3 regions of the Streptomyces kanamyceticus genome follow, and region 3 is predicted to be linked to each of the others. Evidence: riboswitches for the same ligand, from Rfam matches in the RefSeq annotation. Region 3 holds a riboswitch; each other region holds the start of a gene.
What was found. A riboswitch is a leader RNA that binds a small molecule or an ion and turns the genes downstream of it on or off. The one in region 3 is predicted to bind cobalamin.
Positions count from the first base shown of each region.

Region 1: another riboswitch for cobalamin. It lies ahead of CP970_RS33715 (cobalamin biosynthesis protein); the one in region 3 lies ahead of CP970_RS31400 (ABC transporter substrate-binding protein).
Region 2: another riboswitch for cobalamin. It lies ahead of CP970_RS01530 (CoA-acylating methylmalonate-semialdehyde dehydrogenase); the one in region 3 lies ahead of CP970_RS31400 (ABC transporter substrate-binding protein).

Region 1 covers NZ_CP023699.1:7,764,666-7,774,877, reverse strand. The annotation lists gene CP970_RS33760 (hypothetical protein) at 1-11, opposite strand, end outside; gene ypfJ (KPN_02809 family neutral zinc metallopeptidase) at 240-1,130, shown strand; gene CP970_RS33750 (VOC family protein) at 1,273-1,686, shown strand; gene CP970_RS33745 (hypothetical protein) at 1,707-3,155, opposite strand; gene CP970_RS33740 (alpha/beta hydrolase) at 3,278-4,417, opposite strand; gene CP970_RS33735 (class II aldolase/adducin family protein) at 4,497-5,204, opposite strand; gene CP970_RS33730 (lysozyme) at 5,260-6,012, shown strand; gene CP970_RS33725 (inorganic phosphate transporter) at 6,215-7,507, shown strand; gene CP970_RS33720 (hypothetical protein) at 7,520-7,744, shown strand; cobalamin riboswitch at 7,870-8,013, shown strand; gene CP970_RS33715 (cobalamin biosynthesis protein) at 8,123-9,061, shown strand; gene CP970_RS33710 (cobyric acid synthase) at 9,058-10,212, shown strand, end outside.
Region 2 covers NZ_CP023699.1:375,506-385,717, reverse strand. The annotation lists gene metE (5-methyltetrahydropteroyltriglutamate--homocysteine S-methyltransferase) at 1-984, opposite strand, end outside; cobalamin riboswitch at 1,146-1,360, opposite strand; cobalamin riboswitch at 1,658-1,852, shown strand; gene CP970_RS01530 (CoA-acylating methylmalonate-semialdehyde dehydrogenase) at 2,151-3,650, shown strand; gene CP970_RS01525 (acyl-CoA dehydrogenase family protein) at 3,647-4,807, shown strand; gene CP970_RS01520 (enoyl-CoA hydratase/isomerase family protein) at 4,804-5,934, shown strand; gene mmsB (3-hydroxyisobutyrate dehydrogenase) at 5,973-6,848, shown strand; gene CP970_RS01510 (enoyl-CoA hydratase) at 6,845-7,663, shown strand; gene CP970_RS01505 (Glu/Leu/Phe/Val family dehydrogenase) at 7,907-9,184, shown strand; gene mdlC (benzoylformate decarboxylase) at 9,187-10,212, shown strand, end outside.
Region 3 covers NZ_CP023699.1:7,261,166-7,271,377, forward strand. The annotation lists gene CP970_RS31375 (asparaginase) at 1-638, shown strand, start outside; gene CP970_RS31380 (dienelactone hydrolase family protein) at 720-1,454, shown strand; gene CP970_RS31385 (HAD family hydrolase) at 1,483-2,634, opposite strand; gene CP970_RS31390 (AraC family transcriptional regulator) at 2,847-3,707, shown strand; gene CP970_RS31395 (VOC family protein) at 3,713-4,162, shown strand; cobalamin riboswitch at 4,191-4,377, shown strand; gene CP970_RS31400 (ABC transporter substrate-binding protein) at 4,444-5,484, shown strand; gene CP970_RS31405 (FecCD family ABC transporter permease) at 5,484-6,506, shown strand; gene CP970_RS31410 (ABC transporter ATP-binding protein) at 6,536-7,321, shown strand; gene CP970_RS31415 (metallophosphoesterase) at 7,385-8,149, shown strand; gene CP970_RS31420 (B12-binding domain-containing radical SAM protein) at 8,165-10,054, opposite strand; gene CP970_RS31425 (MFS transporter) at 10,187-10,212, shown strand, end outside.

The DNA.
Region 1 (10,212 bases), 500 kb from region 3:
AGAGCGGACATGACGCCCCCTTCGGAACCACTGCCCATGGATCAGGCGCAGAGCGTAGCCGTGGGGTGTGCGGCGGGTGCCCCGAGCCGTCGCGACACGGCGCGGGGCGCGGCCCGCGTCCCCCGTTCGGACCTCCGTCCGACGCCCCGCGGGGGCTGCCATATCAGGATGAAGTGGCCGATAGCTCGGTGCGCGGGGCGACGTGTGCCGTCCCGGACGCGAGGCAGAGGGGTGCGCCCATGCAGTTCGACGACGACGCCGACCTGGACACCTCCGAGGTGCGGGATGTGCGCGGCAGTCGGATCCCCGGCGGCAGGGCGACGGTCGGCGGCGGCATCGCCGGTCTGATCGCGCTGCTCCTGGGGCTGTTCTTCGGAGTGGGCCCCGAACAGCTGGGCCTCTCCTCCGGCGACCAGGAGCCCGCGGCCTCGTCCTCGTCGCTGGCGCAGGTGCAGCAGAGCTGCCGGACGGGCCGGGACGCGAACGCCAAGGAGGACTGCCGCATCGTGGCGGTGGTCAACAGCGTCCAGGACTTCTGGCGCCCGGAGTTCCAGCGCAGGCGGGCCACCTACTCCCCCGCGCAGACCGTCCTGTTCACCAACCGCGTGGGCACCGCCTGCGGGACCGCGACGTCGGCGGTCGGCCCGTTCTACTGCCCCGGCGACCGGAAGGTCTATCTGGACCTGGGCTTCTTCAACGAGCTGCGGACGAAGTTCGGGTCCAACGGCGGGCCCTTCGCGCAGGCGTACGTGGTGGCCCACGAGTACGGGCACCACGTGCAGAACCTGATGGGGACCCTGCAGCGCTCCCAGGACGGGCGCACCGGCCGCGACAGCAACGCCGTGAAGGTCGAGCTCCAGGCGGACTGCTACGCGGGGGTCTGGGCGCGGCACGCGACCCGCAGCCCCGACGACCGCACCGGCAAGCCGCTGATCAGCAGCCTCGACGACAACGACATCCGGGACGGCCTCGACGCGGCGGCCGCGGTCGGCGACGACCGGATCCAGGAGAAGTTCCAGGGCCGCGTCACCCCCGAGTCCTGGACGCACGGCTCGGCCGAGCAGCGTCAGCAGTGGTTCTACCAGGGCTATCGCACCGGCGACATGGGGCAGTGCAACACGTTCCGCTGAACCTTGCGCGGGGCGGGCCGGGGCCGCGGGCGGCTCCGGCGGGCGTTGTCAGTGCCGGGTGCCAGACTGTGAAGAGATGTGAAGCAGATCACTTTTCACGATCACTTTTCGCGATCACTTTTCACGGATTGGAGCGATCGGCATGGCAGGCGACGACAGCGGGCGGCCGACCATCTTCCCCACCCTGCTGTACGCGGACGCGAAGGCCGCGATCCAGCAGCTGACGGAGGCGTTCGGCTTCACCGAGGCGACGGTGTACGAGGGCGAGGGCGGCACCGTCATGCACGCCGAGCTGACGTACGGGAACGGCGCGGTGATGCTCGGCTCCAAGGGCCGGGGCGGCCTCTTCGACCAGGTGATGAAGGACGCCGGGCCGTGCGGCGTGTATCTGGTGGTGGACGACGTCGACGCCCACCACCAGCGGGCCAAGGAGCACGGCGTGGAGATCCTGATGCCCCCGACCGACCAGGACTACGGCTCCCGGGACTACATGGCGCGGGACGCCGAGGGCAACGTATGGAGCTTCGGCACCTACGCCCCCGAGACACGGGCCTGAGCCGAGGGCCCTCCCACCGATCACTCCCCGCCGGTGTGCACCTGGAAGGCCGCGCGGCGCACGGCCTTGGCGAGCGCCGGATCGGGGTGGGCCGCGGCGAGGGCGACCAGGACCTGGACGGTGCGGGGATGACCGGCCTTGCGCACCTCTTCGAGGAGCGCGGGCACGGTGGGCTGGACCGCCGACTCCAGATGGCGGACGAGGACCTGGGCCTCGCCGTGGTCCGCGACGGCCGCCGCGGTGTCGATCCACAGCCAGGTCGTCTCCTCGCGGCTCAGCACGAGGTGCACGTCCTCGGGGTCGGCGCCCTCCTGCTCGGCCAGCCAGAGCAGGGCGTACGGACGCAGCGACGTCTCTTCGAGGACGGTCCTGACCTCCGCCTCGGCCGGGGCGCCGACCACCCGCAGCGCCTCGAAGGCCAGACCGCGCAGCAGGGCGTCCTCGCCGCGGGCCGCGGTGAGCAGGTCGGTGACGGCGCTGCCGACGGGGCGGGCCGCGAGCCAGGCGCGGTACTCGACGCGCGCCGCGTTGGGCCGCAGTCGTACGCAGCCGCGCAGCATGTCCTCGGCGGACTGCTCGATGTGCCCGGCGGGGCTCTGCGCGGCGACGCAGATCTGCTCCAGCTTGACCCAGACCGCCCAGCTGCCGAGCGGGGTGAGCGTGGCCTGCCCCTCGGCGTAGGTCAGCGCGCCCACGACGGCGAGGCCGCGCAGGGCCCAGTCGAGCAGGGCGGGGAGCGGTGCCTCTTCGGCGGGGTCGTGCGGGGAGAGGGGCGGCCCGTAGGGGATCTCGCAGCGCTCGGTGCGCAGTTCCGTGACGCGCTGGTCCAGGAGGTCGAGGAGCTGCGGCACGGGGACGGGGCCCGCCGAGAGCTGCAGGAAGGAGAGCACCTGCGGCATCGCCTCGACGGCCTCGGCGACCGCCGCGGGGGCGAGGTCGAGGGGCGCGGGGTGGGCGAGCGACCAGGCGTCGAAGAGCGCGACCCAGCCGCGCAGCACCGCGGCGTCGTCGCGGTTCCAGACGCGCAGCCGCCAGCCGGGGCGTGCGCTGTCGCCGTGCACCTCGATGAGGCCCGCGAGCCGCGCGGTGTCCCAGTCGGCGCGGACCTGATCGGTGGTCAGTCCCAGTTCGGCGGCGGCCCGTTCGGCGGTGGCGTCGGAGAGGGTGCCGTTGCCGTCGGGGGTGGCTCCGGAGCGGCGGGGGCCGGGGCGCAGGGCCGCGTCGGCCCAGCGCGCGACCCGTGCGGCGTCGGCGAGCCCGGCGCGGGCCGCCCTCGCCAGCTCCGCGGGGGCGGGCGTGCCCTCGGGGGGCCGGGGCGCGGGACGGCGCGCACGGCGGTCGCTCACCGCGCCCGGGGCGGCGGAAAGGGGGCGCGCTGAGTCGCGCTGGGCCTCTCCTCGCGTCTCGGCCCTCGGGTGGGGAGCGCGGACGAGTCGGAGCCTGGAGTCGCGCGGGGTACGGGACGTCACGGGAGCAGTCTTCCTGTTGACGGTCCGAAAACCCAAACGGAATGGCGAAGGAGGCGTTCTGGAGACGGTCTCGAACGGTCGGTTCAGGAGGGTCGAACGGTCAGTTCCGCGGTCACATCAGGTCACATCAGAGGGGTGAGGAAGCGGCGCAGGGCCTCTTCGTACCCCGCCGGGTCGGCGTTCCACATGGCGCCGTGCGGCGCGTCGTGGACGGTGTGCAACGTGACCAGCTCGGGGCGCTGTTGGGCGAGGCGACGGGAGGGTCCCCAGGGCGCGACGACGTCGTCGGGGCCGTGCACGAGGAGGGTGGGGACCTTGAGCACCTCGGGGTCGGCCGCCTCCAGGATGCGGTCGCCGCGCAGACCGGTGCGGCCCTGGGCCGCACGGACCGCAAGCGGAAGGAGCGGTCCCGGGGTGCGGCGGGCGGCGGCGAGGGCGCGCAGCGTGGTCTCCCAGTTGAGGACGGGGGAATCGAGGACGAGGCCGCTGATGCGATCGCGCAGCGCCGAGTGGGCGGCGGCGTGCAGGGCCATGGCGGCGCCGGTGGACCAGCCGTGCAGCACGACGCGCTCGGCTCCGTAACGCACGGCGTAGCGGATGGCGGCGTCCAGGTCGCGCCATTCCGTCTCGCCGAGGTGGCCGAGGCCGTCCGGCGAGCGGGGCGCGCCGCGGTCGCCGCGGTAGGCGAGGGCGAGCACGGGGAACCTCTGGCGGTGCAGGAAGTCCATGACGACCATGGCGTGCTCGCGGGTCGTGCCGAGGCCGTGCACGGCGATGACCCAGGTGTCGCGGGCCCCCGGCACGAACCAGGCGGGCAGGCCGCCGAGTTCGCCGGGGATGTCGACGTCCGCGTGGTCGATGCCGAGCGCGGCGTGCGGGTCGCCGATGTGGACCTGCGGGGTGAGCCAGACCTTCGCGCCGGGTTCCAGGGTGCCGTGGGTGACGGCTTCGAGGCGGCGTACGACGGTGTCCGCCGCGTGCGGGGCCGATTCCAGGACGGGCCCGACGATCGCGTGCGTGCCGTCGCCGCCGAGTCCGTAGGTGCCGGGGCGCAGGCTCGCCAGGGCGCGGGTCAGGGTGATCTGGCCCGCGGCCGTGGCGTGCACGGTGAGACGGGGCTCCGTCGGCAGGGGGCGGCCCGCCGGGGCCTTGAGGGCGGCGTCGCTGGCGTACCGGCCCGCCGCGACTGCGGCCGCGCCGAGAGCGGCGGTGACTCCGGTGGCTACGGTGACGGCTGCTGCCGTCGCTTTGGCTGGGCGCACGGCTCCAGTGTCCGGGGAGGGAGCGCACGGGGCCAGTGGGCGGTGCCCGGCGGGTGATGCCGCCGCGCCGGGGCGCGGGTCAGGAGCGCCGCTGTCCGTACCCCCGTAGCCGCTCCTCCGCTTCACGCAGCTGGGCCGGGGAAAGGAGCGTGGGGGTGTGGCCGGGCAGCGAGCTCGCCGTGAGCCAGAGGCGGGACATCCATTCCAGCTGGGCCGTGCGGTCGTACGCCTGGGACAGGGAGTCTCCGTAGGTGACCGTTCCGTGGTTCTGGAGGAGGCATCCCGTGCGGTCGCGCAGGGCGTGCAGCATGTTCGCGGCCAGCTCCTCCGTTCCGTACAGGGCGTACGGAGCGACCCGGACGGGGCCGCCGAGGATGCCCGTCATGTAGTGGACGGCGGGGAGTTCGGGCACGAGCATCGAGACGGCCGTGGCGTGCACGGCGTGGGTGTGGACGACGGCGCTCGCGTCGGTCTCGCGGTAGATCGCGAGGTGCATGGGCAGCTCGCTGGTGGGCGAGAGGTCGCCGAACAGCCGTCGTCCTTCGATGTCGACGCCGAGCGCGTCCCCCGGGGCAAGCCGGTCGTAGGGCACACCGCTCGGGGTGACCAGGATCGTGCCGCCGACGCGTACGGAGACGTTGCCCGACGTGCCGACGACCAGGCCGTCCCGCACCGTTCTGCGGGCGGTCTCCACCAGCTCGGCCCACGCCTGTTCGACGGCGCCCGGGACCGTGCCCCCCGCATCGCCCGCCGTGTCCCGCGCCGCGTCCTGTCGTTGCTCAGTCATGCGGTGATCCTGCCAGCGGGGCGGCGCTCACCATAGGGCGGAACCCGGGAGAAACATGGCTCGTGATCACATGCCGTCCCGTCGTCGCGCCCGTCGTCACGCCCGGTTCGTCGCGGCCGCCGTGGCGGCCCTCGCCGTCGCGGGTACCGCCCTCGCCGAGATTCCGGTTTCGGCGGCGGGCGGGCCTCGGGGGCACGACGTGTCCTCGCACCAGAAGAACGTGGACTGGCAGCGGGCGAAGGACAAGGGCGCGCGGTTCGTCTACGTGAAGGCGACCGAGTCCGACTCCTACCTCAACCCCTACTTCGCCCAGCAGTACGACGGCTCGCGCGCCGCGGGACTGCTCCGCGGGGCGTACCACTTCGCGGTGCCCAGCAAGTCCTCAGGCACGGCCCAGGCCCGCTACTTCATGGACCACGGCGGGCGCTGGCGCGCGGACGGCCGGACGCTGCCGCCCGCGCTCGACATCGAGGACAACCCGTACGACAAGCGGAAGTGCTACGGCCTGAGCAAGGCCAGGACGGTGAACTGGATCCAGGCCTTCAGCGACGCGGTGAAGCGGGGTACCGGACGTCGTCCGGTGATCTACACGACCGCCAAGTGGTGGAACGACTGCACGGGCGGCAGCGGGGCCTTCGCCGCGCACCACGCCCTGTGGCTCGCGCGCTGGGGGTCCTCGGCGGGGGCGCTGCCCAGGGGCTGGGCGTTCTGGACGTTCTGGCAGTACGACAACCACGGCGGACTGCCGGGTGATCAGAATCTCTTCAACGGCTCGGCGGCGCAGCTGAAGCGGTTCGCCCGGGGGTAGCCGAGGGGTCCCGGAAGCCGACACTCCGCCCAGATTCCGGGCCTCGCGCCATCGCTCCGTACGATCTTCGTCAGACACCTGGCGGAGACGGGGTGGCGGCGCTCCGCTTCGAGTCACCGCACCGCCCGTCCCAGTTCACTTTCCGTTCACCCAGGTTGCCTACGTTCCACATGCCACTGACGTCCAACAGAAGCCTGGGTAAATGGAACACATCACGCTTCTCCTCGGGATCGTGATCGTCACCGCTCTCGTGTTCGATTTCACGAACGGTTTCCACGACACTGCCAACGCGATGGCGACGACCATCTCGACCGGCGCTCTCAAGCCCAAGACGGCGGTGGCCATGTCCGCCGTGCTCAACCTCGTCGGCGCCTTCCTCTCCGTCGAAGTCGCCAAGACGATCTCCGGCGGCATCGTCAACGAGGACGGCCTCAAGACAGAGGTCATCTTCGCCGCGCTCGTCGGCGCGATCCTCTGGAACCTGCTGACCTGGCTGGTCGGCCTGCCCTCCAGTTCCTCCCACGCCCTCTTCGGCGGCCTCATCGGCGCCGCGGTCATGTCGATGGGCTGGTCGTCGATCAACGGCGGCACCGTCGTCACCAAGATCCTGATCCCGGCCCTCGCCGCGCCCCTCGTGGCGGGCATCGCCGCGATGCTGGCCACGCGCCTGACGTACCGGATCGGCCGCAACACCGACACCAAGGCCACCGCCAAGGGCTACCGCGTGGGCCAGATCGCCTCCGCGGGCCTCGTCTCACTGGCGCACGGCACCAACGACGCGCAGAAGACCATGGGCATCATCACGCTCGCCCTGGTCACCGGCGGTGTCCTCAACCCCGGTGCGAACCCCCCGATGTGGGTCATCGTCTCGGCCGGTGTGGCCATCGCCCTCGGCACCTACCTGGGCGGCTGGCGCATCATCCGCACCATGGGCAAGGGCCTCACCGACCTCCAGCCGCAGCAGGGCTTCGCCGCCCAGACCAGCGCCGCGACGGTCATCCTCGCCTCCTCGCACCTGGGCTTCTCGCTCTCCACCACCCAGTCCTGCTCCGGCGCCGTGATGGGCGCGGGCCTCGGCCGCAAGGGCGGCGTGGTCCGCTGGTCGACCGCGACCCGGATGTTCGTCGCGTGGGGCCTGACCCTGCCGGCCGCCGGTCTGGTCGGCGCGGGCGCCGAGTTCCTCACCAAGCAGGGCCCCTGGGGCATCGCGGCCACCGCCGCGATCCTGATCGGCGGCTCGGCCGTGATCTGGGTCCTCTCGCGACGCGACGCCGTCGACCACACCAACGTCACCGACGACGAGATCGGCGCCGCCAAGGACGCCGAGCCCGCGGGCGTCGTGACCACCGCGATCGCCGCCGTCTCACCGCCCCCGGTGGGCACGACGGCCACCACGGACTCCTCTTCCGAAGACCCGGTCAAGGCCACCATCTCGGCCCCGACCACGACCACGACCGGCGCCATGGCGGACCCCGCCAGGCCCGCGACGGTGTAAGGACGGATCAGCATGAGCATCGACTGGGCAGCTCTCGGCTCCGTCTTCGGAGTCAGCCTCGCGGTGACGGTGGCCCTGGTGGGCCTGTTCACGCTCGGCATCGTCGGCCTCTCCAAGCAGGAGGCGGCGGCCGCGTCCGGCGGCGGCTCCGCGGCGGTGGCCCGCACCGGCGCGTACGCCTGCTTCGCGCTGTGCGCGGCGGCGGTGGCGTACGGGATCTATCTGATCGTCGCCTGAGCCTCGTCCGAGCCTGACGACAGCTTCACCGGTGGGGTGCGGGACGTGCGTATGCGTCCCGCACCCCACCGTCGTGTGTGGGGCTCCGCACAGTCTCCCGCCGCAGGTCAACGGCGAGTTGACGGGCGTTCGCGGGGCGTGGTGGACTGCCGGGGCCAACTACGGCGGCAGGTGAGGAAGCCGGTGCGAATCCGGCGCGGTCCCGCCACTGTCATCGGGGAGCGACCTCCCCGGAAGCCAGGAACTCGCGCCGCCGCATCACGTCGAACCAGGGCGCGGACACCCTGAGTGAGGACATATCGCCATGCGCGGCCGCCCCTTGCCGGTTCCCCTTCCGAGTACGAGTCAGCTCCTCGGCACGGCGACCGGCTGACCCCCGTGAGTGCCGATCGCGACTTCGCGTACGGCGCCGCCGCCGGTCTCATCGGCGACCTGCTGCTCGGCGATCCGCGCCGGGGCCATCCGGTCGCCGCGTTCGGGCGTGCGGCGGGTGCCGTCGAGCGGGTGCTGTGGCGCGACCACCGCGGGTGGGGCGCGTTGCACGCCATGGTGTGCGCCGGTGGCGCCGCGGGTGCCGCCGCGCTCGCCTCTTCCCTCGTACGCCGTTCACCTGCCGGATCCGTCGCGCTGACGGCCGCCGCGACCTGGGCCGTGGTCGGCGGGACCTCGCTCGGGCGTGAGGCGCGGGCCGTCGGCGGGGCTCTGGAGGCCGGGGACATCGAGGTCGCGCGGGAGCGGCTGCCGCACCTGTGCGGGCGGGATCCGCAGGCGCTCGACGCCGACGGGATCGCGCGGGCCGTGGTGGAGTCCGTCGCGGAGAACACCTCGGACGCCGTGGTGGGGGCCCTGGTGTGGGGGGCGCTCGGCGGGGTGCCGGGGCTCGTCGCCTTCCGCGCCGTGAACACGCTCGACGCGATGGTCGGGCACAAGTCGCCCAAGTACCGGCGGTACGGGTGGGCTTCCGCCCGGGCCGACGACGTCATGGGATGGCCCGGGGCCCGGCTGACCGCCGTCCTCGCGACGCTCGCGGGCGACTCGCCGCGCGGCGCGCTGCGGGCCTGGCGCGCGGACGCCGCGAAGCATCCCAGTCCCAACGCGGGGCCCGTCGAGGCGTCCTTCGCCGGGGCCCTCGGCGTACGGCTCGGTGGGACGCTCTCGTACGCGGGGCGGGTCGAGCACCGTCCTGTTCTGAACGCGACCGGGCGTGCCGTACGGGTCCCGGACATCGAGCGGGCCGTGCGGCTCTCTCGACGGGTGAGCTGGCTGGCGCTGGGGGTCGCGGTGGCGGCCGCCCGGCGGAAACGGAGAGACGCATGAGCGGCGGGCTGCTGGTCGCGGGGACCACGTCGGACGCGGGCAAGAGCGTCGTCACCGCCGGGATCTGCCGGTGGCTGACGCGCAAGGGCGTGTCCGTCGCGCCCTTCAAGGCGCAGAACATGTCCCTCAACTCCTTCGTCACGCACGAAGGCGCCGAGATCGGGCGTGCGCAGGCCATGCAGGCGCAGGCCGCGCGGGTGGAGCCGAGCGCGCTGATGAACCCGGTGCTGCTCAAGCCGGGCAGCGACCGCTCCAGCCAGGTCGTCCTCATGGGCAAGCCGGTGGGCGAGATGAGCGCGCGCGGCTACCACGGGGGGCGCCAGGCGGCGCTCTTGGAGACCGTCGTGGGATGCCTCGATGAGCTCCGGAGCACGTACGACGCCGTGATCTGTGAGGGCGCGGGCAGCCCCGCCGAGATCAACCTGCGGCGCACGGACATCGTGAACATGGGGATCGCGCGGGCCGCCCGCTTCCCCGTCCTGGTGGTCGGCGACATCGACAGGGGCGGGGTCTTCGCGTCCTTCTTCGGGACCACGGCGCTGCTGAGCGCCGAGGACCAGGAGCTGGTCGCGGGGTACCTGGTGAACAAGTTCCGCGGGGACGTCTCGCTGCTCGAACCCGGGCTCGACATGCTGCGCGGCCTGACCGGGCGGCGTACGTACGGCGTGCTGCCGTTCCAGCACGGGCTCGGCATCGACGAGGAGGACGGCCTGCGGGTGTCCCTGCGCGGCGCCGTCCGGGAGTCCGTGGTCGCGCCGCCGGTCGGCGACGACGTGCTGCGGGTCGCTGTCTGCGCCGTGCCACTGATGTCCAACTTCACGGACGTGGACGCGCTCGCCGCCGAACCGGGTGTCGTGGTGCGGTTCGTGGACCGGGCCGAGGAACTCGTCGACGCCGACCTCGTGGTCGTGCCCGGCACGCGCGGCACCGTGCGCGCCCTGGAGTGGCTGCGCGAGCGGGGGCTCGCCGCGGCCCTGGCGCGCCGGGCCGCCGAGGGGCGCCCCGTGCTCGGGATCTGCGGTGGCTTCCAGGTGCTCGGCGAGTACATCGAGGACGAGGTCGAGTCGCGGGCGGGATCCGTGGACGGGCTCGGGCTGCTGCCCGTACGCGTGCGGTTCGCCCGGGAGAAGACCCTCGCTCGGCCGGTGGGT
Region 2 (10,212 bases), 6.9 Mb from region 3:
CCGGTCGGCGAGCCCGAGGAGGGTGCCCAGGGTGGACAGGGACTTCTCCAGGTCGTTGATCCAGATGTTGCGGCCGTTGACCACACCGGCGACGAGCCGCTTGCCGGGGAGGCCACCCGCGGCGGCGAGGTCGTCGAGGTTGGCGGCCGCGGCGTCGGTGAAGTCGAGGGCCAGGCCGTCGATCGGGGCCTTCGCCAGGACGGGCAGGGCGTCGCCGAGCCGGTCGAAGTAGGAGGCGACCAGGAGCTTGGGCCGGTCGGTGAGGGCGCCGAGTTCGCGGTAGGCGCGGGTGGCGGCGTTGAGCTCGGCCGGGGTGCGGTCCTGCACCAGGGCGGGCTCGTCGAGCTGCACCCACTGGGCGCCGGCCGCGCGCAGATCGGCGAGCACCTCCGCGTACACCGGAAGCAGCCGGTCGAGGAGGGTGAGTGGCTCGAAGTCGGCGGGGACTCCCGGTGCGGGCTTGGCGAGCAGCAGGTAGGTGACGGGGCCGACGAGGACCGGGCGGGCCGAGAGGTCGAGCGCGAGGGCCTCCTTGAGCTCGGCGACCTGCTTGGCGGAGTCGGTGGCGAAGACGGTGTCCGGGCCCAACTCCGGCACCAAGTAGTGGTAGTTGGTGTCGAACCACTTGGTCATCTCCAGCGGCGCCACGTCCTGGGTGCCGCGAGCCATCGCGAAGTACCCGTCCAGGGCGTCGGATTCGAAGGACGCGCGGTGCCTGGCGGGGACGGCGCCGACCATGACGCTGGTGTCCAGCACGTGGTCGTAGTACGAGAAGTCGCCGGTCGGCACCTCGTGGACACCGGCCTCCGCCAACTGCCGCCAGGTGGTGCGACGCAGCTCCGCCGCGGTCTCCCGGAGGGCGTCCGCGGTGACGCGGCCCTTCCAGTAGCCCTCGACGGCCTTCTTCAGTTCACGGTTCGCGCCCTGACGGGGGTAGCCGTACACGGTGGCCCGTGCTGCCGCGGCTGCGGACTTCGTTGTCACGGAAATCTCCTTCGCGAGATGACTCCTGAACATCCCGGGGACGGGACGCGGACGCGAAGGGATGACGGACCGTCCGGCCTCACACGCGTCGATGACACGGTTCTCCGAACGGTATGCGCGCCGACCCGCCCACGAGGTCACCGGGATTCCGCACGTGATCGGTCACGTGCGGGCAACGGGCAGGTCTTCGGACTCGTGGGCACATCCGCCGAGGCGGATTCCTACTGGCCGTCGCTTCCCGGATCCGCCGGATCCAGTGCGTATGACGGCGGTCGTTCCCACTCACCGCTGCGGGGCAGTCCCGGATTCCCACCGGGTTCCCTCTTGCGACGCGCCTGCCTGGCGGACAGGGCGAACCAGCTGCACGGGCCACCTTAGAGGGTGCGGGCCGTCTTGGGCAGCACTGATCACATGTCGGATCGCCCCAAGCTGCAGCTTGGGTCTTGGTGAGGAAACCCGAGGATTGACTTGGCTGTTGGGGAAGCGGGACGATCGTTTCGGGCCCAAGGCGGCAACCCGGCCGGGCCCCGACACCGATCCGGACGGTGTCGGGGCCCGGCCGGGTGTCGACCGCCTCGCCGACGTGTTCGGCCGGAAACGGCTGCCCGTCGGCCGGAAAGAGATCGCCCGTCCCCCGGCTGCGCGAGCCTGTCGGGGTGGACTTACTAGGACGTCCAACTATATGGTCCTCGGCAAGGCCCGCGGTGTCAGGGAAGCCGGTGTGAATCCGGCGCGGTCCCGCCACTGTGACCGGGGAGTGCGTTCTCGCAACACAACGCGCCACCGAGGGACGTCGTGTCCGTCGGGAAGGCGGGGGAGCGCGCGCTGATCCGGGAGTCAGGATACCGGCCGCGGGGTGTTCCGTGTTGTCCACGAGGATGGAGCAGACACGCATGGCACCGGTCCGTACCCACGACCCAGGTGATCCGGCGGAGCGACCGACGGTATGCGCCGACTTCTAGCGCACCGGCGACGTAGGCCCACGAGGTAGGCCCACGAGGTGGGCCCGACTCCCGGCTCCCCGGCGGCGTACGTCAACTCGCGGCTCACCGACGGCTCTTCGGCCCTCGCGTCCCGCGGCCCCGATCCGAGCGCGCCCCACCGGGCGCCGCCCGTCGGTGTGCCGCGCCATCCCCGGATCCCCACCTGACGAGAGCAGGCTCATCGTGGTCCGTGAACTCACCCATTTCATCGGCGGCAAGCACACCGTCGGCACGTCCGGCCTCTTCGGCGACGTGTACGACCCCAACACCGGCTCCGTGCAGGCCCGCGTGCCGCTCGCGGGGCGGGCCGACACCGAAGCGGCGATCGCCGACGCCACCGCCGCCCAGCGGGCGTGGGGCGAGTGGAACCCGCAGCGCAGGGCCCGCGTCCTGCTGCGCTTCCTCCAACTCGTCGACCAGGAACGCGAATCCCTGGCGCAGCTGCTCTCGGCCGAGCACGGCAAGACCGTCGCCGACGCGCACGGCGACATCCAACGCGGCCTGGAGGTCGTCGAGTTCGCCGCCGGGATCCCGCACCTGCTCAAGGGCGAGTTCACCGACAACGCGGGCACCGGCATCGACGTGCACTCGCTGCGCTCCCCGATCGGCGTGGTCGCCGGGATCACCCCGTTCAACTTCCCCGCCATGATCCCGCTGTGGAAGGCCGCGCCTGCCCTCGCCTGCGGCAACGCGTTCATCCTGAAGCCCTCGGAGCGCGACCCCTCCGTACCCCTGCGCCTGGCCGAACTCTTCCTGGAGGCGGGGCTGCCGCCCGGCGTCCTGAACGTCGTCAACGGCGGCAAGGAAGCGGTCGACACCCTTCTGGCGGACTCGCGCGTCGGCGCGCTCGGCTTCGTCGGCTCCACGCCGATCGCCGCGCACATCTACGCCACCGCCGCCGCCCACGGCAAGCGCGCCCAGTGCTTCGGCGGCGCCAAGAACCACCTGATCGTGATGCCGGACGCCGACCTCGACCAGGTCGTCGACGCCCTCATCGGCGCCGGATACGGCTCGGCGGGCGAGCGCTGCATGGCCATCTCGGTGGCCGTACCCGTCGGCGAGGAGACGGCCGACCGGCTCGTCGCCGCGCTCAAGGAGCGCATCGGCGCGCTGCGGATCGGCCGCTCCGACGACGCGGAGGCCGACTTCGGCCCGCTGGTCAGTCAGGACGCCCTCGACCGGGTCCGCAGGTACGTCGACATCGGCGTCAACGAGGGCGCCGAACTCGTCGTCGACGGGCGGAACTTCACCCTGCCGGGACACGAGAACGGCTTCTTCGCGGGAGCCACCCTCTTCGACCGGGTCAGCCCCCGGATGCGGATCTACCGCGAGGAGATCTTCGGCCCCGTCCTGTGCGTCGTCCGGGCCGCCGACTACGAGCAGGCCCTGCGCCTGCCCAGCGAGCACCCCTACGGCAACGGCGTCGCGATCTTCACCAGGGACGGCGACACCGCACGCGACTTCACCCGCCGCGTCAACACCGGCATGGTCGGCGTGAACGTCCCCATCCCGGTCCCCGTGGCGTACCACACCTTCGGCGGCTGGAAGCGATCGGGATTCGGCGACCTCAACCAGCACGGCCCGGACGCGATCCGCTTCTACACCCGTACGAAGACCGTCACCTCGCGCTGGCCCTCCGGAGCCAGGGAAGGCGCGAACTTCTCCATCCCCACCATGGGATGAGCGCCATGACCACCACCACCTCGCTCACCGAGGACCAGCAGGCGCTCGTCGAGACCACCCTCGACTTCGCCGAGGACCACCTGGCCCCGCACGCCGTGCGGTGGGACCAGGACAAACACTTCCCGCTCGACGTGCTGCGCAAGGCCGCGGGGCTCGGACTCGGCGGGGTCTACGTACGCGAGGACGCGGGCGGCAGCGGTCTCAGCCGTGCCGACGGGGTCCTCGTCTTCGAGGCCCTCGCCTCCGGCTGCCCCTCCATCGCGGGCTACCTCTCCATCCACAACATGGTCGCCTGGATGATCGACACCTACGGCGACCAGGACCAGCGGGCCCGCTGGCTGCCCCGGCTCTGCGCCATGGAGGACCTCGGCAGCTACTGCCTGACCGAACCCGGGGCCGGATCGGACGCCGGGGCGCTGCGCACCGGCGCGGTCCGCGACGGCGACCACTACGTCCTCACCGGCGTCAAGCAGTTCATCTCCGGTGCGGGCGCCGCGCAGGTGTACGTCGTCATGGCGCGCACCGACGGGGCGGGCGCCCAGGGGATCTCCGCGTTCCTCGTCGATCGGGACGACCCCGGCCTGTCGTTCGGGCCGAACGAGAAGAAGATGGGCTGGAACGCCCAGCCCACCCGCCAGGTGATCCTCGACGCCGTCCGGATCCCCGCCGACCGGCTGCTCGGCCGCCCGGGCGACGGCTTCCGGATCGCCATGAACGGCCTGAACGGCGGCCGACTCGGCATCGCCGCCTGCTCCCTCGGCGGCGCCCGCAGCGCCCTGGACCGCAGCCTGGCCCACCTCGCCGACCGGGAGGCGTTCGGCGCGCGGCTGCTCGACGCGCAGGCCCTGCAGTTCCGCCTCGCCGACATGGCGACCGAACTCGCCGCCGCCCGCGCCCTGGTCCACCAGGCCGCCCAGGCCCTGGACCGGGCCGACCCCGGCGCGCCGCAGCTGTGCGCGATGGCCAAGCGGTTCGCCACCGACACCGGCTACGCCGTCGCCGACCGGGCGCTTCAACTCCACGGAGGGTACGGCTACTTGAACGAGTACGGCATCGAGAAGATCGTCCGCGACCTCCGCGTCCACCAGATCCTGGAAGGAACCAACGAGATCATGCGCGTCATCGTGGCCCGCGGACTGACGGAGGCGCTCCGATGACCGGCTCTGAAGAGCTGACCGAATCCGAGAAGACGGCCGACTCCGCAGAGCAGGTGCTGCTCAGGACCGAGGGCCACGCCGCGTTCCTCACCCTCAACCGGCCGCGGGCGCTCAACGCCCTCACCCACGCCATGGTGCGGCGCATCGACGAGGCGCTGACCGCCTGGGAACACGATCCGGCGGTGCGGACCGTGGTCATCACGGGCGCGGGGGAGCGGGGGCTGTGCGCGGGCGGTGACATCCGTGCCATCTACGAGGACGCGCGGGCCGGGAGCGAGGAGCCCACGGCCGCCAGCGCTTCGGCCTCCGCCGACTTCTGGCGGGACGAGTACCGGCTCAACGCCCGGATCGCCCGCTATCCCAAGCCGTACGTCGCGGTGATGGACGGCATCGTGATGGGCGGCGGCGTCGGCGTCTCCGCGCACGGCGACGTACGCGTCGTCACCGAACGCTCCAGGATCGCCATGCCCGAGACCGGCATCGGCTTCGTACCCGACGTGGGCGGCACCTACCTGCTCGCGCTCGCCCCCGGTGAGCTGGGCACCCATCTGGCGTTGACCGGCGCCCAAGTCGGCTCCGCCGACGCCCTGTTGTGCGGGCTCGCCGACCATTTCGTACCGCACGACGACCTGCCCCGGTTCCTCGGCGAACTCGCCGCGCGACCGGTCTGGGACGCGCTCAAGGAATACGTGCGGCAGCCGCCGCCCGGCGAACTCGCGGGCCAGCGCCGCTGGATCGACGCCTGCTACGCCGCCGACACGGTGGAGGAGATCGTCGCCCGGCTCCGCGGCCACGGCGCGCGCGCCGCCGAAGCGGCGGCCGAAACGCTCGCCACCAAGTCGCCCACCGCCCTGAAGGTCACGCTCACCGCGCTGCGCGGGGCACCGGGGCTCGGCCCGCTGGAGCGCGTCCTCGAACAGGAGTACCGGGTCTCCTGCGCCGCGCTCTCCTCGTACGACCTGGTCGAGGGGATCCGGGCGCAGGTGATCGACAAGGACCGCAGCCCCCGCTGGAAACCGGCCACCCTGGCCGAGGTCACCGGCGCGGACGTGGCGCGCCACTTCGGCACGCCGCCCGCCGGTGGCGAGCTTCACCTGGCGACGACCCCACAGGAGGTGGCGTGGTGAACGGCACGCGCACGATCGGCTTCATCGGCCTCGGTCACATGGGAGGACCGATGGCCGCCAACCTCGTCAAGGAGGGCCACCGGGTCCTCGGCCACGACCTGATGCCCGAGTTGCTCGCCCAGGCGGTGGAGAACGGGGTGGAAGCCGCCGGATCGTCGGCGAACGCCGCCGCCACGGCCGACGTGGTGATCACCATGCTGCCCGCGGGACGGCACGTCCTCGGCCTCTACCGGGACGAGGGACTGCTGGCCGCGGCCCGCCCCGGCACCCTGTTCATCGACTGCTCGACCATCGACGTGGCCGACGCCCGAGCCGCCCACGAGGCCGCCACCGCCGCGGGGATGCGGGCCCTGGACGCCCCGGTCTCCGGGGGAGTGGTCGGCGCGGAGGCCGGGACGCTCACCTTCATGGCGGGTGGCGGCGGCGCCGAGTTCGCGGAGGCGGACCCGCTCCTCGCGGTCATGGGCAAGAAGGCCGTGCACTGCGGCGGACCCGGCGCGGGGCAGGCCGCGAAGATCTGCAACAACATGATCCTCGGCATCTCGATGATCGCGGTGAGCGAGGCGTTCGTCCTCGGCGAGAGCCTGGGCCTCTCCCACCAGGCCCTGTTCGACGTCGCCTCCACCGCGTCGGGCCAGTGCTGGGCGCTGACCGTCAACTGCCCGGTGCCGGGCCCCGTTCCCGCGAGCCCCGCGAACCGCGACTACCGCCCCGGCTTCGCGGCCCCCCTGATGGCCAAGGACCTCGGCCTCGCGGCGAGCGCCGCGAGGGCCGGGGGCGTCCCCACGGAACTCGGCCTGAAAGCCGCCGAGTTGTACGCGGCGTACGCGGAGAAGAGCGGCACGGACCAGGACTTCTCGGGGATCGTCACGACACTGCGACAGCGGATGACACAGGACGGAGACGGCGCATGAGCACGGACGCGAGTACGGAGACGGGCACGGGAACGGGCGTGGGGTCGTACGAGACGATCCATGTCGAGCGCAAGGGCCGCACCGCACTGCTCACCCTGAACCGTCCCGAGGCCCTCAACGCGCTGAATCTGCAGGTGATGAACGAGGTCGTCGCCGCGACGGCGGAGCTCGACCGGGACCCGGACGTCGGCTGTATCGTCATCACCGGCTCCCCGAGGGCGTTCGCGGCCGGGGCCGACATCAAGGAGATGCGGCCGCGGAGCTACATGGACATGTACCTCAGCGACTGGTTCGCGGCCTGGGACCGGCTCGGCGACCTGCGGACGCCGACGGTCGCGGCCGTCTCCGGGTACGCGCTGGGCGGCGGCTGCGAGTTGGCGATGCTGTGCGACATCCTGCTGGCCGCGGACACCGCCGTGTTCGGACAGCCCGAGATCAAACTGGGCGTCATCCCCGGCATCGGCGGCTCCCAGCGGCTGACCCGCGCGGTGGGCAAGGCCAAGGCCATGGAGATGTGCCTGACCGGCCGCACCATCGACGCGGTGGAGGCGGAGTGGGCCGGTCTCGTCTCCCGCGTGGTGCCCGCCGACGAACTCCTCGCCGAGGCGCTCGCCGTCGCCGAGACCGTCGCGGGCATGTCGCTGCCCGTCGCCATGATGGCGAAGGAGGCGGTGTCCCGGGCCTTTGAGACGACCCTCGCGGAGGGCGTCCGCTTCGAACGCCGCCTCTTCCACGCGGTGTTCGCGACCGAGGACCAGAAGGAGGGCATGGCCGCGTTCGTCGATAAGCGGCCGCCGGGGTTCACACACTCCTGAGGTCGTACGACGGTGAGCGCCCCGGCCCATGCCGGGGCGCTCGCGCGTGGGATGCGGAATGCGTCCGGGGAATCGTCGTACGCACCGGATTCCCCGCTCCCCTTCAACAGCTTCAACAGTCCCAGGGGGAACAAGGCGGTTGGGGCGTAGTTCCTGGGAACTTTCGAAGCGTGACGCCAGAGGTGAAATTCCGCTGCGTCCGGGCGAAATCACGCCTCCACAGCTTCGAGGAAAGGACCCGCCATGACCCGATCCGACCATCTCCTGTCCACACGGGAGTCGGCGCGCCCCGACGACGCGGCGGAACCCGGTGAACTGAACGCGATCGATCTCGTGGGAGGAGTCTTCGCCGAAGGCACCGGCGGAGTGCGCGACGTTCCGCATGAAAAGGTTCTGCTCTGCCAGGACGAGGCGACGGGCCTGAAGGCCATTGTGTCCCTGCATTCCACCGCGTTGGGCCCCGCTCTCGGCGGCACACGTTTCCGGCACTACGGAACCGCCGCCGATGCCGTACTCGACTCCTTGAACCTCGCCCGCGGAATGTCGTACAAGAACGCCCTCGCGGGACTTCCTTATGGCGGCGGCAAAGCGGTCATCATCGGCGACCCGTCGGTACGGAAGACGCGCGGGCTCCTCAGGGCCTATGGACGCTTCGTCGAGTCCCTGGGCGGCAGGTACGTGACCTCCTGCGACATGGGCACGAACTCGGCGGACATGGACATCGTCGGCGAAGTGACGTGCCACGTCGTCGGGTGCTCGGTCAAGCACGGGGGCGGCGGCGACCCTTCCGCGCTCACCGCCTACGGAGTACTGCAGGGCATGCGCGCCTGCGCAGCCGTCCGCTGGGGCGTACCCGTACTGCGCGGGCGCCGCGTGGGCGTGAGCGGTGTCGGGAAAGTGGGCCAGCACCTCGTGGACCTGCTGGTGTACGAGGGAGCGATCGTCGTCGCGGCCGATCCGCGGCCCAGCGCGCTCGCCCGCACCCGCGCGCGGCATCCCGAGGTCTCCACCACGACGCCCCCCGCGCTTCTCCACGCCGAACTGGACATCTTCGCCCCCTGCGCACTGGGCGGAGTGCTCGACCAGGTGGCCGTGAACCGACTCAGGACCGACATCATCTGCGGCGCCGCCAACAACCAGCTCGGGTACGGGGGCGCGGAGGAGCGGCTGCGGCGGCGGGACATCGTGTACGCACCGGACTACGTCGTGAACGCGGGCGGCGTCATCCACATGGCGCAGGAACACGCCGGGACGTCCGGCGAATTCTGTGCCGTGCACGCGCGCAAGCAGGTCATGGGGATCTACGACACCACGCTGTCGATCCTCACGAAGGCCGAGTCGACCGGCGCGACGCCCTGCGCCGTGGCGGACGAACTGGCCGAGCAGCGCATGGCGTCCGCGTCGCACGCGTCGGCCGGACCGCGCGTCGCCGACGCGGCGGACGAGCCCGCCGGACCACGCACGGCCGCCGCACCGGACGACGCCTCCCGCATGCCCGCGACCGACCAGCGAAACAGGTGACCATGACCACCGTCAGGCAGAGCACCCACGAACTCCTCCGGCACCACGACATGCGCGTCATCTTCGGTAACCCGGGCAGCACCGAACTGCCTTTCCTCGCCGAGCTGCCCGAGGACTTCACCTACGTCCTCGCCCTCAACGAGGCCACCGCCACGGCGATGGCCGACGGATACGCCCAGGCGACCGGGCGGCCCGCCCTGGTCAATCTGCACACCGCCGCGGGCCTCGGCAACGCCATGGGCTCCCTGGTCAACGCCGTCGGTGCCCGAAGCCCCGTGGTGGCGCTCGCGGGGCAGCAGGTCAGGGCCGCGCTCCCGACCCCCGCCCTGCTCGTCAACCGCCACCCGGCGTCCCTGGCCAGCGGCGCCGTCAAGTACACCGCGGAGCCCGCGAGGCCCGAGGACACCCCGGAGGTGCTCGGCCAGGCGATCCTGCGGGCCGGGCAGGCGCCGAGCGGGCCCGTGTGCGTCTCGGTCCCCATGGACGACTGGGACCGGCCCGTCGACGCATCGGCCGACGGATTCCCGCTCAAGCCGCGCACCGCCGCCGCCGTGCCGGACCCCGCCGCGCTCGACGCGCTGGCGGCAGAGCTCGGCCAGGCCCGCGCGCCCGCCCTGATCGCGGGACCGGAGATGGACACCCAGGAGGGATACGACGCCGCGGTGGCCCTCGCCGAGCGGTTGCACGCCCCCGTGTGGCTCCCCGCCTTCACGTCCCGGGCGGGCTTTCCCTGCGCGCACATCGCGTCCCGCGGACCACTGCCCTCGTCGGCGGAGGGAGTGGCGGAAGCACTGGCCGGGCACGACCTGGTCCTCGCCCTTGGTGCTCCCGTCTTCACCTACTACCAGTGGACGGGCGGCCCCGCCACGGCACCGGGCACCCGCCTCGTCCACATCACGTCGGACCCCGAGGAAGCGGCCCGCGCGGTCACCGGAACGTCCTGGCTCGGCTCTCCCGTCGCCGCGGCACAGACGCTCGACCGCCTCCTTGCGGACCGGGGCCCTCTGCCCGGTGGCCATGGGGTGCAG
Region 3 (10,212 bases):
ACCTGCCCGGCGCCGACGGGCCCGCCAACCTCGCCGCCGCCCTCGCGGTCGCCGCGGACCCCGGCTGCGCGGGGCTCGGCGTCCTGGCGGTCCTCGCCGACGAGATCCACGCGGCACGGCACGTGCGCAAGACGCACACCACGTCCGTGGCGACCTTCGCGTCACCGGGCGCGGGGCCGCTCGGCACGGTCGTCGAGGGCAGGCCGCGCGTCCTGCTGCGCCCCGCGCGGCCCACCGTCGCCCACCCGCTGCCGCTGCGCCCCGCCGCCCGCGTCGCCCGCGTCGCCCTGGTCACGCTCTCGCTCGGCGACCGCGGCGAACTGCTCGACGCGGTGGACGATCGCTTCGGCGGCCTGGTCGTGGCGGCGTTCGGGGCGGGCCACGTGCCGACCTGGCTGGTCGAACCGCTCGCCGCGCTCGCCGCCCGCATCCCCGTGGTCCTCGCGTCCCGCACCGGCGCGGGCCCGCTGCTCGCCCACACCTACCGGGGGCCAGGATCCGAACACGACATGCTCGGGCGCGGCCTCGTCTCCGCGGGCCCGCTGGACGCCCCGAAGGCCAGGCTGCTGCTGCACGCACTCCTCGCGGACGGCGCCGACCACCACCAAGTGGCCGATGCCTTCCGCGCGTTGGCGTAGACGAGAGGTGTCGGCCGCGCCGCTCTGCCGACAGCTAATTCTTGCCCGGCCTGGCCCCGGCGATCAGTACTGTCCCGTGCCATGACGACGATCACCACACGCGCGGTCGAGTACCCGGCCGACGGACTCACGATGATCGGGCACCTCGCGGTGCCGGCGGGAACCGGCCGTGCGCCCGCGGTCCTGCTCGGTCCCGAGGGCGCGGGCCACAACGACGTCCAGTGCCGCCGGGCCGACGCCCTCGCCGAACTGGGCTACGTGGCGTTCGCCTTCGACCTCCACGGCGGCGGCCACTGGTTCACCGACCCGCAGGAGATGCTGGCGCGCACGACCCCGCTGCTCGCCGACCCCGCGCGGCTGCGGGACATCGGCCACGCGGCACTCGACGTCCTGCGTGCCGAACCGCGCACCGACCCCGACCGGATCGCCGCCGTCGGCTACGGCACCGGCGGCATCATCGCGCTGGAACTCGGGCGCGACGGCGTCGACCTGCGGGCCATCGGGACGGTCAACGGCCTGGCCACGGGCCGCCCCGGCGAGACCGCGCGGATCCGCTGCCCCGTGTGGGCCGGGGTCGGCTCTGAGGACCCGATCATGTCCCAGGACCATCGGGCGGCGTTCGCCGCCGAGATGCAGGCCGCGGGCGTCGACTGGCGCATGGTGGTCTACGGCGGCGCCCAGCACGCCTTCCACCACCCGCCTGTCGACCACGAGCAGACCGTGCTCCCCGGCGTCGGCCACCACCCGCTGCACGCGCGGCGGGCCTGGCGCGACGTCGTCGAACTGCTCGCCGAGTGCGTGCCGTTGGCGGACTGACCTACGGCGTGGCGGCGCGGGCGGGCCGTCAGCCGATCTGGTCCGGCGTGACCGTCAGCCACCGCTTGTCGGCGGTCACCTTCCGGCCGAGCTCGCGCTGACGGTCGGCGTTCTCCTTCTTCATGCCGTCGAGCTGCTTCATGTACGAGTCCTTGCGGTTGACCCAGACCCGTACGCCGCCGTGCTCCACGTCCGCGGAGTGGAACAGCATCGGGCCGTCGCTGACCGGGGTGTCACCGGCGGCGAGGATCGGCTTCTTCCACTCGTCGATGTAGGTGTTGATCGCCGCGGGCTTGCCCTCGTACCAGGTCAGCGGCGCCCACAGGTTCGGCGTCAGCTCGCGCTTCGCGAGCTTCGCGCGGTCCTTCTCGCCGAAGCGGCCCTCGGCGATCTCCTTGCGGGAGCTGGTCACTTCACCGGTCTCGCGGTCCTTGAGCTGCAGGGCGACGCCGATGACGTTCTGCGGCTTCACGCCGTAGCCGTACTTCGGGTCGGCGAGCACCATCCGCACCAGGTCCTCGCTGGCCGCGCTGACCACGTACACCTCGATGCCGTGCGCCTGCAGCGTCTTGTAGAGCTGTTGCATGCCCCGCGAGAACTCCGGCGGCTTCACCTCGGTCTTCGTCAGCTTGCCGGCCTCGTAGTACTCGGCGGGGATCGGCTTCTCGTACGCCAGGAGCTCGTCGACGTACCCCTTGAGCTCCTTCAGCGTGAAGCCGGAGAAGATCTGCGCGGCCCAGGGGTAGCAGACCTGGTCGTCGACCTCGCACAGCCGGTTGTAGTAGCTGTAGAGGCTCTCCTTGTGCGTGGCCGTGTCCTTGAAGGGGATGGTCTTCAGGGACGGGTCCATCGTCTCGCGGGTCAGGACGCCCTTCATCTCCAGGAAGGGGAGCAGCGACTCCTCCAGGTCGTTGCGGTACGTCGTGTTGTCCGCGTCGAAGACGGCGTACGCGCCCTGGTGGTCGTTCTTCGCGATGACCTTGCCGAGCTTCTTGGCGACGGGCTTCGGCCAGTGCGAGAGCTCACCGGCCGCGCTGTTCGCCGCCCGCGCGGTCTTCGCCTCGGAGCCCGCGGCGTTCGCCTCGGAGGTCGGCCAGAGCGCGCTGCCCGCGAGGACGGCGGCGGCGAGCGCCCCCAGAGCGCCGATGAGGGCGGGCTTGTTCTTTGCTCGTACTGCCATGTCTGCGGTGTCCTGCCGTTCCTGAGAGCGGTGTGCGGCCCCGTCCGGAGCGGCGCGCAATGCTATGGGGCGCCGCGCTCATTTCCCATGATCGAAGTCACCGTGAACGCCGGGCATGGAGAGGGGGAACACGGGTAGTCGAACCGGACGCCGAGAGCGCCGCGGGGGTCGTCGCGGGGTCCGTGTCAGTGGTCCCGCGCATACTGGGACGCATGGGCTCCCAAGAGTTCGTCAGGGCCGTCCCCCGGCTCGACGGCATGGTCGTCTCGGCGGTCGGCTACCGCACCGCCGGGCAGCGTCCCGCCCTGCACCGGGGCCTGCCCTCGCCGTATCTGACGGTGGTCTTCTCCCTGGACGGGCCCATCGCGGGCGGCGCCACCCCGGACCAGGCGACCGGCGCGGACGCGGTGCGCACCGAGATCATGGTCGGCGGCCTGCACCAGAGCCCCGCCTACCTCGTCTCGCCCGAGCACGAGGCGGGCATCCAGCTCGCCGTGCACCCCATGGCGGCCCGCGCGCTCCTCGGTCTGCCCGCAGGCGCCCTGGCCGGAGAGCTCGTGACCAGGGGCGCCGACGTGTTCGGCGGCCGTGCCGACGAGATCCGCGAGCGGCTGTGCGGCCTGGCGCGCTGGGAGGACCGCTTCGCCCTCCTCGCCGACTACCTGCGGCGGCGCGCGGCGGCCGCCGACGAGGCGGGTCCGGTGCGTCCCGAGGTCGCGGAGGCCTGGGCCTGGCTCGCCAGACACCGGGGCACGGGCACGGTCGGCGGCCTGTCCCGGCACGTCGCGCTCAGCGAGCGCAGGCTGACCGCGGTGTTCCGCGCCGAGACCGGACTGAGCCCCAAGCAGGCCGCGCGCCTGATGCGCTTCCAGCACGCGAGGACCGCGGTGGTCCGCTCCGTCGCGGCGGGCGCGGGCCCCGACCTCGCCCGGGTCGCGGCCGACACCGGGTACTACGACCATTCGCACCTGGTCCGCGACTTCCAGCAGTACACGGGGGCGAGTCCGACCCGCTGGCTGGCCGAAGAGTGCCGGAATATCCAAGCCGGGGCGCACGGCACGGGCGAAGACTGAGAGCCATGAACACCACACCTGACACCACAGCGAATCAGCAGCTCAGCACCCCCGCCCCGGCGATCTGGCCGGGCCTCCAGGCGAACGACGCCCCCGCTCTGATCGACTTCCTCGTCGGCACCGTCGGCTTCCTGCGCACCGCCGTCTACGAGGACGGCGACCGCGTCGCCCACGCCCAGCTCGACTGGCCCGAGGGCGGCGGCGTCATGCTCGGTTCTTACGACCCTTCGGCGCCCGAGGGCACCTGCGGAACGCCCGGCACCGCCGGTGCCTATGTCGTCACCGACCGGGTCGACGAGCTGTACGACCGCCTCGTCGCGGCGGGCGTGCGCGTCACCGTGGAGATCGAGGACAAGCCGTACGGAAGCCGGGAGTTCGGCATCCTGGACCCGGAGGGAAACCGCTGGTCGTTCGGCACCTACCGGGGCGAGCCGAGGCCGGGACCGGCCTCCTGAGCGGGCATGACGACCCCTTGAGCAGGCGTGATAACTTGCGCAAGCCAGTCAAACCCACACGTGGGCCAGGGAATCCGGTGCGAATCCGGAACTGACGCGCAGCGGTGAGGGAGAACGGGCGGGGCCACGGCCACTGGGCGTCCACGGACGCCCGGGAAGGCGCCCCACCCGGTCGATCCCCGAGTCCGAAGACCTGCTGGCGCCTCCGCTCGCACACCGGGCGGCGGAGGGCGTGACGCAGGCCAGGCTCCGCGTATGAGCCGTGAGACTCAAGGGATCGTGTGTCCTCCAAAGCCCGTATACGTCAGTTCGCCCTGCTCTGCGCCGGAGCGCTCGCCCTCACGGCATGCGGCGGCGGCGCCACGGAGAAGTCGGCGGGGGCGGAGGAGAAGGCGCGGGGCTTCCCCGTGACGGTCGCGTCCTGCGGCGAGAAGACCGAGGTCAAGGCGCCGCCACGGCGTGCGGTCTCCCTCGACCAGGGCTCCTCGGAGATCCTGCTCTCCCTCGGCCTCGCCGACCGCATGGTGGGCACCGGCACCTGGACCGACCCGGTCCTGAAGAACCTGGCGAAGGACAACGCCAAGGTGGAGCGGCTCGCCGACCGCTATCCGTCCCTGGAGCGGGTCCTCGCCAAGGAGCCGGACTTCGTCAGCGCCTCCTTCCTGTACACGGTCGGCAAGGGCGGTGTCGCCGACCGCGCCAAGTTCACCGAGCTCGGCGTCCCCGTCTACGTCTCGCCCACCGACTGCGCGGGCAAGGACAACGACGGCGGCGGCGACGGCAAGCGCGTCAAGACGCTCACCATGGACACGGTCTACGGCGAGGTCCGCGACCTCGCGAAGGTGTTCGACGTCGAGAAGCGCGGCGAGAAGCTGGTCACCGACCTCAAGGGCCGCGTCGCCAAGGCCACCGGGGACATCGACGCCTCCGACGCGACGCTCCTCTACTGGTTCGCCAACTCCGACGCCCCCTACATGGCGGGCTGCTGCGGCGCCCCCGGCATCATCACGCGCGAGCTCGGCGCGAAGAACGTCTTCGACGACACCCGCGAGGAATGGCCCCAGATCAACTGGGAGACCGTCGCCGACCGCGACCCCGACGTCCTCGTCATCGGCGACCTCACCCGCAAGTCGCAGTCCGCGGAGAGCGCCGCGGCGAAGATCAAGTTCCTGGAGACCAACCCGGCGACCAAGAACCTGACCGCCGTGAAGAAGAAGCGCTACGTACTCCTCAGCGGCCAGGCCATGAACCCCACGATCCGTACGGTCGACGGCATCGAGCAAGTGGCGGCGGGGCTGCGGAAGTTCGGGCTCGCCAAGTGATCTCGGCCGCCCTGGCGCGACAGTGGCTGCTGTGGCCCGTGGGGCTCGCCGCGCTGGTCCTCTCCGTGGCGGTGGCCGTCACCATCGGGCCCGCGGACATCTCCGTGCCCGACGTGTGGTCGGCGCTCGCCGCGCACCTGGGCTGGGGCGAGGCACGGCTCACCCCGATCAGGGACGGCATCGTCTGGAACCTGCGGATGCCGCGCACCCTGCTCGCCGCGGTCTGCGGCGCGGGCCTCGCGGTCTGCGGCGCGGTCATGCAGTCCCTGCTCCGCAACCCGCTCGCCGACCCCTTCGTGCTCGGGGTGTCGTCCGGCGCGTCCACCGGAGCGGTCGCGGTCGTCGTGCTCGGCGTCGGCGGGGGAGTGGTGTCGGTCTCGGCGGGCGCCTTCGTGGGGGCGCTCTGCTCGTTCGCCCTGGTGCTCCTCCTGAGCCATACGCTGGGCGGCTCGACGGACCGCGTGGTCCTGTCCGGCGTCGCGGCGATGCAACTCTTCTCCGCGCTGACCTCCTTCTTCGTGCTCACCGCCGCGGACGCGGAGACGACGCGCGGCGTGCTGTTCTGGCTGCTCGGCTCGCTCAGCGGGGTCGGCTGGACGGACGTATGGCTGTGCGCGGCGGTGCTCGCGGCCGCGCTGCTGATCTGCCTCTCGCACGCCCGCACCCTGGACGCCTTCGCCTTCGGCCAGGAGGCGGCGGCCGCGCTCGGCGTCCGTGTGGCCCGCACCCGCCTGGTCCTGCTCTGCACGACCGCGCTGCTGACCGCGGCGCTGGTGAGCTCCGCGGGTGCCATCGGCTTCGTCGGCCTCGTCCTGCCGCACGCGGCCCGCGCTCTCGTGGGCTCCAGCCACGCTCGCCTCCTGCCGGTCACGGCGCTCGCCGGCGCCGTCTTCCTCGTCTGGGTGGACACCCTGGCCCGCACGGTGCTCGACCCGCAGGAGGTCCCGGTGGGCGTGGTGACGTCGCTGATCGGCGTACCGGCGTTCGTGGTCGTGCTGTACCGGACGAGGAGGGCGACGTGACGGCGTACGCGTACGAGGGCGATGCGGGTGTGCGCGCCGAAGGTGTCTCCGGCGACGCGGGTCTGCGCGCCGAACGCGTCTCCCGGGAGGCGGGCGGCCGCCTGGTCGTCGACGGCGTCAGCCTCGCCCCGCCCGCGGGCGCCACCGTCGGCCTCCTCGGCCCGAACGGCTCCGGCAAGTCCACGCTCCTGCGCATCCTCGCGGGCGTCCTCGCCCCGGCGTCAGGAGTGGTCACCTTGGACGGCCGCACGCTGGCCGACACGGGCCGCCGGGCCGTGGCGCGCAGGATCGCCGTCGTCGAGCAACACTCAGACACCCAGGTCGAGTTGACGGTGGGAGACGTCGTACGCCTGGGACGCATCCCGCACCGCCGCGCCTGGTCGGCGCCCTCGCCCGAGGACGAGCGCGCCGTCCGGGACGCCCTGGACCGCACCGGCCTGACCGCCCGCGCCGCCCAGTCCTGGCACACCCTGTCCGGCGGCGAACGCCAGCGCGTCCAGATAGCCCGCGCGCTCGCCCAGAACCCCCGTGAACTCCTCCTGGACGAGCCCACCAACCACCTCGACATCCAGCACCAGCTCGACCTGCTCTCGCTGGTCGCCGACCTCCCCGTCACCAGCGTCGTCGCGCTGCACGACCTCAACCTGGCGGCGATGTTCTGCGACCGGCTGCTCGTCCTGAAGGAGGGCAGGGCGTACGCGGCGGGCACTCCCGCAGAGGTGATCACGGAGCAGCTGATCGCGGAGGTGTACGGGGTACGGGCGGTGGTGACGCAGGACGCGGAGGCCCTGTCGGTGCGTTTCCTGCGCAAGTGATCCAGGCCAACCGCCGGCGGTTGGCCCTTCACCCGCCCCGCAGCGCCCGCCTAGGTTCGGGGTATGCCTGTGATTGCCCATGTGAGCGACATCCACATCGACACCGACGACGGCGGCCACAGCGTGGACCGCACCCGAGTCGTCATGACCTACCTGAACGACCTGCCGTACGACCTGGACGCGGTCATCGTCACCGGTGACGTCGCCGACCACGGCGCCCCCGCCGAATACGCGGCGGCCCGCGAACTGCTCGCCTCCCGGCACCCGTTGCTGACCTGCCCCGGCAACCACGACGAGCGCACCGCGTTCCGTGAGCACCTGCTCGGCGAAGCTCCCGGGACAGGACCGGTCAACCAGTCGTGCGTCACGGACGCCTTCACCCTGGCCCTGTGCGACACGTCGGTCCCCGGCGAGCCCCACGGCCGCCTCGACGACGAGACCCTGACCTGGCTGTCCGCACTCCTCGCCGACACCCCGCCCACGCGCCCCGTCCTGATCGCCTTCCACCACCCGCCGGTCCCGCTGCACACGCCGTACGTGGACGTCATCCGCCAGCGCGACGAGCACCGCCTCGCCGAACTGACCGCCCGCCACCCCAACGTGACGGCGTTCCTCGCGGGCCACGCCCACACCCCCGCCGCGACGACCTTCGCGAACCGCCCCCTCCTGGTGGCCCCGGGAGTGGTCTCCACGCTCCGCCTCCCCTGGGAACGCCAGGACGACGCGGCCCACCACGTCCACCGGGACCTGCCGCCGTCCCTCGCCTTCCACGTCCTGGACGAGGAGGCGCGCCTGACAACGCACTTCCGGCCGGTGCCGCTCCCTTAGGGCATCGTTGGCCCGTCAGGCGTTACTCGGTACGAGCAGGTGATCCGGCTCGTGCCGCGTCGCGTCCAGGCGGTCGAGGAAGGTGCGCAGGATGGGCACGACCGGTTCGGCATCGGTCGGGTGCAGGGTGAAGACGCACGCCTCCGCATCGCCCGCGGTGACCGCGGCCACCTGCTCGGCCCGGTACGGCGAGCCGGTGTAGGCGGACAGGGCGGCGGCGATCACATCGCCGGAGTACAGGCAGGTGTCGGTCGCCCGAATGACCCGGACGCCGTCGTGGTCTTCCTGGTCTTCCCCGATCACCCGCTGCGTCGCGCAGAAGCAGCCCTGGGGATGCGTGCGGATCCGCAGCTCGTCCCCGCGCACGGTGAAGTCCTTGACCAGGGCGGGCACATCGGGCCTGCGCCCGGTGGCCCGCAGCAGCTCGCTGTGGTCCACCAGGCGCCGAGCCGCCTCGGGCAGCGTGACAAGGCCCTGCTCCCGTCGGGCACCGCCTTCCACGACGTACCGGGGCCACAGCGCCACGGCCTGCGTGACGATCCACGCCCAGTACATCTCCTGGGCCGACAACTCACCGTTGCCGAAGGCGAAGTTGTACTGGTCGAACAGCGCGGGCTCGGTGAGGGGGTCGATCAGGCCCGCCGACAGGCACGTCCGGTAATCCGGCGAACCCGGGATCGGATAGAAGGGGTTCGTGTAGAAACGCACACCGGCCAGGGCGCAATTCACGGAGTCCTGCGCTATCTCGGCAAGATTCTGTCCTGGCAGTCCGACGATCAGTGAGCCGTTCACATCGAGGCCGTGCCGCCGGAAGATCTCCGCACCGGCGGCCACCTTCGCCAGGGAAGTAAACCCTTTGCGCAACTTTCGCAGACGCTTCACATCGGTGGTTTCAAGCCCGAAGAAGAGGCTTTCGAAACCGGCGCCCACCATCGCCTCGACCAGTTCTTCGGAGAGTTTCACCACGGTGATCCCGTTGGGCAGCCTCAGCCGCACCCGCAGACCCTGTTCCATGATCGCGCGGCATATCTCATGGACGCGCTCGACATCGAAGGTGAAATTGTCGTCCTCGATGAGGAATTGACGTACGCCGAATCCCTCGACGTAGCGCTGGATCTCCTCGACGACGCTCTGCGCGGACCGCGCCCGGAACTCCTTGCCCACCGTGGCGTGCACCGTGCAGAACGTGCAGGAGAAGGGGCAGCCACGGCTGGTGATGAGCGTGGTCGCGTCGTCGTACCGGGAGAAGTCCAGCTGGTCCGCGGCGGGCAGCGGAAGCGCGTCGAGGTCGGCGACGAACGGCGCCCGGGGCCGGATGTGCGGCGCGCCGGGATCCGGGCACGCGCAGTGCCCCGCACCGCAGCGGAAGGCGATCCCGGGCAGCTCGTCCAGGCGCCGTCCCTCCCCGAGCGCGGTGATGAGCGGTCCGATCGTGCTCTCGGCCTCGCCGAGGACCACGACGTCGATCTCCGGCAGTTGCAGGACGTGGGGGTAGCAGACCGTGCCGTGCTGGCCGCCGAGGAGGACGGTGGCCTCGGGATGGATCCGCTTGGCCAGGCGGGCCACGTCGTAGGCGGCCTCGTAGAACGGTGTGAACATGCAGGAGATGCCGATGACGTCGGGACGGGCCTCGCGCAGGGCCTCTTCGATGCGCTCCCACCGCGCGCCCCAGTGCATCACGTGCCGCCAGCGCGGATGGTGACGGATCTTCGCCCGCTCGGTTTCGGTCAGATCCGCCTCGCCCACGATGTGGTTGTCCTCCACGAAGGCGAGAGAGTCGAAGACCGTGGTGTGGTGCCCCTGTTCGCGGAGTACGGCCGAGAGATAGGCCAATCCGATGGGTACGTGTCGGCCGACTTCGACCATGCAGGCACGAATGGGCGGTTTGACAAGCAGAATGCGCATGGCGGAAGTCCCCCCGTAACCCCTTGTTCTTCCTGTTCTCCTGTCTCAGTCTGTGTCACGGTGCCTGTACGTGACAGGTGGTTTCCCGCCGCGTACCAGCCGTGGAAAAGTGCTTGCAGAGGGGGCAGGTAAATGGGGAGCAGCGATCGGCTTCCCGG